2 regions of the Centipeda dianae genome follow, and region 2 is predicted to be linked to the other one. Evidence: riboswitches for the same ligand, from Rfam matches in the RefSeq annotation. Region 2 holds a riboswitch; the other holds the start of a gene.
The links. Region 2 has a riboswitch for thiamine pyrophosphate ahead of thiC (phosphomethylpyrimidine synthase ThiC). Riboswitches for the same ligand answer to the same signal wherever they lie in the genome.

Region 1: another riboswitch for thiamine pyrophosphate. It lies ahead of thiM (hydroxyethylthiazole kinase); the one in region 2 lies ahead of thiC (phosphomethylpyrimidine synthase ThiC).

What each region holds. Positions count from the first base shown of each region.
Region 1 is NZ_CP128650.1:259,353-262,760, reverse strand. It holds gene thiD (bifunctional hydroxymethylpyrimidine kinase/phosphomethylpyrimidine kinase) at 45-848, opposite strand; gene thiM (hydroxyethylthiazole kinase) at 861-1,682, opposite strand; TPP riboswitch at 1,748-1,854, opposite strand; gene QU667_RS01340 (PRC-barrel domain-containing protein) at 1,863-2,885, opposite strand; gene QU667_RS01335 (conjugal transfer protein TraD) at 2,913-3,408, opposite strand, start outside.
Region 2 is NZ_CP128650.1:1,635,404-1,638,811, reverse strand. It holds gene uvrB (excinuclease ABC subunit UvrB) at 1-460, shown strand, start outside; gene QU667_RS11630 (secretion protein HlyD) at 552-695, shown strand; gene thiC (phosphomethylpyrimidine synthase ThiC) at 692-1,996, opposite strand; TPP riboswitch at 2,047-2,143, opposite strand; gene uvrA (excinuclease ABC subunit UvrA) at 2,232-3,408, shown strand, end outside.

The DNA.
Region 1 (3,408 bases), 1.0 Mb from region 2:
GCGCAGGAGGACGTAGGCGAGGGTGCGCCTGCGGGTGCGTGTGTCTAGCATATAAATTCACTCCTCAAATCAAATCCATGCGCGAGCGGGCCGCTGCCCGCGCCGAGGTCGAGCCCCGCAGCGAGCGCGCCCGAGAGGTATGCCTTCGCGCGTTCGACTGCCGTATCCAAGTCCATGCCGCGTGCGAGGTTCGCGGCAATCGCACTGGAAAGGGTGCAGCCCGTTCCATGGGTGTTTGTGGTCGCAATGCGCCGTCCCTCGAACCATCGCGCACCGTTTCCATCGACGAGCAGATCGTTCGCATCGTCGACGCTGTGTCCCCCCTTCATCAGGACGGCGGTATGCGTGCGCTCGTAGATCCGCGTCGCCGCTGCGGTCATATGGGTGCGGTCGGTGATGCGCAGGTCGGACAACACCTCCGCCTCGGGGATGTTCGGCGTGATGATGGTCGCACGCGGCAGGAGCAACGATACGAGTGCCGCAACGGCATCTTCGCTGATGAGCCGCGCCCCGCTCGTTGCGACCATGACGGGATCAACGACGACGTTCCGCGCATGGTATGCATCGAGCTTCTCCGCAATGATGCGGATGAGCGCAGCACCATGAGCCATGCCGATCTTTACGGCATCGGGCGGGATGTCGGTAAAGACGGCATCGAGCTGTGCCGCGAGGAATGCGGGCGGGACGCCTAGGATGTCCGTGACACCCGTGGTGTTCTGCGCAGTGAGTGCGGTGATTGCGCTCATGCCGTAAACGCCGTGCGCGGTCATGGTCTTGAGATCCGCTTGAATCCCCGCGCCGCCGCTCGAATCACTGCCCGCGATGGTGAGCGCCGTATACATTTTCATCGTACATCCTCCTCAGAGTTTCATAATGTTCATACGCGCGGCGAGTTCTTCGTCCGTCAGGCAATAAACAGCGTCAATGATCCGCGTGCGATAGGTCGCATTGCCGTCGCACTCCCCCATCTGCACCCATGCGATCTCGCCCGCCGCCCCCATGAGTGCGACGGTCTCGGCGGCTGCCGCGAGCGGATCGGACGGGACGGCGGCAAGGGCGGCGGCGAGGAGCGCGGAGAGCTGGCAGCCCGTGCCTGTGACACGTGCCATCTCCGCGCGTCCGTTTCGGATGGCATAGCAGTCGCTCCCGTTCGTCACGAGGTCGATTGCGCCCGTGACTGCGACGACTGCGCCCGTGCGTGCGGCAAAGGTGCGCAGAGCATCTGCCGAAGCCATGAGGTTTTCCTCGGTGACGGCATCCGCCGCACTCGCGTCAACGCCCTGTGTCGCGCCGCTCCCGACGGCAAGCGTGCGAATCTCAGAAATATTACCGCGAATCAAGGCAGGGCGAACCTCGTCCAAAATACGCAGTGCGGTCGCGGTGCGCAGCGCGCTCGCGCCTGCGCCGACGGGGTCGAGCACAACGGGATGACCAAGAACGCGTGCACGCTTTCCCGCTGCGATCATGCTCGGGATGGTTCGCGCGTTGAGTGTGCCGATGTTGAGGCAGAGCCCCGCACAGAGGGCGGTGATCTCCTCCACCTCCTCCGAATCGTCCGCCATGATGGGACGCGCCCCGATGGCGAGCAGGACGTTCGCCACGTCATTGACGGTGACATAGTTTGTAATGCAGTGGACGAGCGGGGATGCCGCGCGGATTTGGTCGAGGGTTCGTGTGTTCATGATATTTCCTCCGTCGTAAAAGTGATTTCACACAAAAAACGCGGCCATGCCAACTGACATAGCCGCGTGCTCTGCACATATATCCCTACGTTGGCATTATCCAAATCAGGTTGTGGGTCGGGACGCATCATCCCCTCTCAGCCGACTGCTGTCAGCTCCCCTTATTCGGTTTATATACGGTTACTGTGCGCTCATCGAGAGCTCGATGAACTTGTTGCCGAGCTTCGCCTTCTGCAGGACTTCCTCGGTGATGTCCGCGCCCGCCTCGACGATGACGACACCGTTGTCCATCTTGATCGTGCGTGTCGCCTTCTTGCCGAGCAGGAATCGGCGGTGACGATCCTCGTTCACGCGCTCCGCGCTCTTGTCCTCGGCGGGCTCTGCCGCAGCCGGAGCGGGTTCGGCCGGTGCCGGATCCTCAACCACCGCCATCGCAGGATGCGCCACCGGCGCGGGGGCTGGCTCAGGCTCAGGCATCGCCGGCGCGGCGGTCGGTGCCGGCTCCTCTGCAGGAGCTGCCGGAGCAGCGACAGGCGCGGCCTCCTCCATCGGGGGCTCCACCACAGGAGCAGCCTCCGCCACGGGTGCGGACTCCTCGATCACGGGCATCGCAGCGACGGGCGCAGCTTCTACGGCGGGAGTTTCCTCAATCACCGGCTCAGCCGCAGGCACAGGATCTGCGGGCGCTGTCACAGCGGGTGCCGCCGGTGCAGCCGCTGCGTCAGATTTTTTTCCGGCATCGCCCTCCGGGGAGATGACTGTGACTTCCTTTCCGAAGATGGAAACCTGATCCGCCGTCACCTCGGACGCCATGCCCTCCGGTGTCGTGATCTCGCACTTTTCGATGCTGCCGTCCTCGCCGATGAAGATCTCGGAGATCGTGCCCTGGATCACGCCCGAGCGCGTAATCGCCTTCGTCCCGATCACGCGGATGTTGTCGTCGAGCAGGGTCTCGAAATCGCCCGCCGCATCCAGCGTCAGGATGTTCTCGCTGTTGTTGATCGTGACGGCATCCTCGCCGACCGCAATGACATTATCATAGGGAATGAGCTTGACGCCGCGATACCAGTCCTCGTCCTCGATCGTGATCGCCGCTACAACGCGGTTCGGCGCGTCGATGAGCAGCGTCTTGCTCATGCCGAGCTCGCGTCCCTCGGTGATACTGATGACAGGAAGCCCCAGAATGTCAACGCTTTTCTTCATGTGTATTCCTCCATTTTACCAAAAATGTCAGGTTCTCAACTCCTGTGCCCGCCGATCCGCCTCGGCAAGCAGTTCCTTCGACACCTCGCCGAACGGCAGCGCAGGCGTCCCCTGCGCACGGAGCATATGGGAAACGACGGTCAAGGCTCTGCGGGAGCGCTCAAACTCCTGCACCATGACGGCGTTCTTTGCAATGACAGGGAGCGCACACGCCTCATCAAAGAGGGCGAGCGCCGCTTCGTAGTCCCCAAAACGCTTGTAGAGCGTCGTGAGCTCGATGATGAGATACGGGACATAGGAGTCGTCCGGATAGCGTGCAAGTGCACGGCGATATGCCGCAACGGCCCGCAGCGGATTGTCCTCCGCCGCCTCGTAGGCGACATCCAGCAGGGCATCCATGTTCTCCGGCAGATCCTCCGCCTCCTGCGGGGGCGTGCTCTGTGCCGGATCCCGCCGGACTGCGGGGGCGGCATCCCGCTCCTCTGCGGGGAGAGGATGCGCTGTGGCAGCGGGAAACGACGCC
Region 2 (3,408 bases):
GCTCATCGCCATTCTCGATGCGGACAAAGAGGGCTTTCTGCGCTCGGATACTGCGCTCATCCAGACCATCGGACGCGCCGCACGCAATGCGGGCGGGCACGTCATCATGTACGGCGATGTCATCACGGGCTCGATGCAGCGTGCCATGGACGAGACGGAACGCCGCCGCACGATCCAGAGCGAGTATAACACGGCGCACGGCATCACGCCCAAGACCATCGAAAAGCCCATCGTCCCGCTCATCGAGATGACACTCGTCGCCGCCGAGGACAGAGCACTGTATGGCAAAAAGGACGGCAAGGCGAAGAAGAAGCTCGGCAAGAAGGAGCGCGAGAACCTCGTCAAGAGCCTCCTGCGCGAAATGCAGCAGGCATCGCGTGCGCTTGAATTCGAGCGTGCCGCAGAACTCCGCGACATGATTGTGGAACTGGAAGGCGAACTGCCGAAGAAGAAAAAATAAGCGTGAGGGAAAGCACTATGATCTGACAAAACAACTTACGCGGTACTCTTTGGGGGAGAAGTGTTCTAAGGAATCGCTGATAAAATGAAGTCTGCCAGATTGGCGTAGATTTTTTCGTCCGAACAAGGAGACAAACCGGACGCATAGCAAAAGCTATGTGGAGGATTTGTCGACACAGTGCGGGCAAAAAAGATGCGTCAAGATGGCGGCGCTGAATTTATCAGTGCTTCCTTAACAAGATCCGTTTCCGGGCTTTCCCAAATACTGTCCGAGGAGCTTCACCGAACAGTAATTCCCGCACATGGAGCACGCCTCCGCACCCTCCTCGTTGCGCGCTCCGCGTTTTCTGCGGGCAAGGTCGGGGTCGATTGCAAGCGTCATCTGCTTCTCCCAATCCAGAGCCTTGCGTGCCTTCGCCATTGCGAGATCCCACTCCCACGCGCCCGGTACGCCGCGCACGAGATCAGCTGAATGTGCCGCTATCCGTGCCGTGATAACGCCCGTATGCACGTCCTCGATGGTCGGCAGTCCCAGATGTTCCGCAGGCGTCACATAGCAGATAAAATCTGCCCCATTTACGGCGGCAAGTGTCCCGCCGATCGCCGAGGTAATGTGATCGTATCCCGGTGCGATGTCCGTCACGAGAGGGCCGAGAACATAGAATGGCGCGTTGTGGCAGAGTTCCTTTTCGAGCTTCATGTTTGATGCGATCTGATCGAACGGCACGTGACCCGGACCCTCTACCATCACCTGAACGCCGCGCGCCCATGCGCGATCCACAAGCGCTCCGAGTGTGAGCAGTTCCGTGATTTGGCAGCGATCTGTTGCATCTGCGAGACAGCCGGGGCGCATTCCGTCGCCAAGGCTGATCGTCACATCGTATTTCTCGCAGATGTCGAGGATGTCGTCGTAACGCTCATACAACGGGTTTTCCTTATCGTGGTGGAGCATCCAGCCCGCAATGAACGACCCGCCGCGGCTCACAATATCCATGACGCGTCCCTCGTGCTTCATATGCTCGATGGCAGAGCGCGTTACGCCGCAGTGCAGTGTTAGGAAGTCTGCTCCATCCCGCGCCTGCTGCTCGATTACATGAAAGAGATCCGTATCCGTCATTTCAATCACTGCGCCGTGGTTTCGGATCGCAACCACGGTCGCTTCGTAGAGTGGAACTGTCCCAACCATGACAGGGGAGTGGGCGATGATCCGCTGGCGTGATACGTCGATATGATCCCCCGTCGAGAGATCCATCACAGCGTCAGCACCGCAGCGGACGGCTTCGTCCAGTTTCGCAAGTTCCGGCTCAACTGCGGGGAATACGTTCGATGTACCGATGTTCGCGTTCACTTTGACGCGCAGCCCTGCGCCAACCCCGCGCGGACGGAGCCCCTTGTGTTCCGTGTTCGCGGGAATCACAATCCGTCCTGCTGCCACGCTCTCGCGTACGAACTCCGGCGTCACCCGTTCCTCCTCTGCGACAATACGCATCTCCTCCGTAATTTCCCCCGCGCGTGCACGCTGCATCTGCGTTGCCATAAAACTGCCTCCTAAAATACAAAAACCGTCCGGCATAGACCGAACGGCAACAACAAACAAAGCCACTTCCCTACGCAGGCATTACCCAACAGGTTCCAAGGGTCGATCCGAAGATCTCTCAGCAATAACGCTCCCCTAGTGGAAATATGTAATTTTCTGTTATTATATCATCGCTGCGCATGAAAAACAAGATTGAAAAACTTCAGTCACTTGATCCAAATAAATGGAGGGAAATATGAACGAAAGTATCAAAATCGAGGGCGCACGCGCCCATAATCTAAAGAATATCAACGTGGAGATCCCGCGCGACAAGCTCGTTGTCGTGACGGGGCTCTCGGGCTCGGGGAAATCCTCGCTCGCGTTTGACACGATCTACGCCGAGGGGCAGCGCCGCTATGTGGAGTCGCTGTCTGCGTATGCGCGGCAGTTCCTCGGACAGATGGACAAGCCTGACGTGGACAATATCGAGGGGCTGTCGCCTGCGATCTCGATTGACCAAAAGACGACGAGCCACAACCCGCGCTCGACGGTGGGCACGGTGACGGAGGTCTATGACTATCTGCGTCTGCTCTACGCGCGTGCGGGGCGGCCGCACTGCCCGAGCTGCGGCAAGCCCATTGCGCAGCAGAGCGTCGATCAGATGGTGGATGCCATCATGACGCAGCCCGAGGGGACGAAGCTGCTCATCATGGCGCAGCTCGTGCGCGGGAAAAAGGGCGAGCACCGCAAGATCCTCGACCAGATCCGCCGCGACGGCTATGTGCGCGTGCGCATCGATGGCGAACTGCGCGACCTCGGCGAGGAAATCACCCTTGAAAAGCAGAAAAAGCATACGATCGAGATTGTGGTGGATCGCCTTGTTGTGCGTGCGGGCATGGAGAGCCGTCTGACAGACTCTCTGGAAACGGCTCTGCGTGCGGGCGGCGGTGTGGTCTACGTGCAGGTGGTGGACGGGGAGCTCCTCATGTTCAGCGAGAATTTCGCCTGTGTGGACTGCGGCATCTCTCTCCCCGAGATTGCGCCGCGTATGTTTTCGTTTAACAGCCCGTTCGGCGCGTGTCCCGTCTGTACGGGACTCGGCAGTCACAAGGAGTTCGATGAGGAACTTGTCGTACCCGACCCGACACTCAGCGTAGCGGACGGTGTTTTTGCCCCCCTGTCCAAAAATCCGAACTCGTACGGGATGCGTGCGATTACGGCACTGCTGCGCGCGCATGACTATGACGAGCACACGCAGTGGAACCGCATGGACAAGAAGATGCAAAAGCTGCTGCTCTACGGTTCGGATGAGGAGATCTCCTTTCAGTACACGAATATGTTCGGCGAGGAGAAGGAATACAACGTTCCGTACGAGGGCGTTCTGCCCACGCTTGCACGCCGCTACCGCGAGACGGACTCGGAGGAGATGCGCG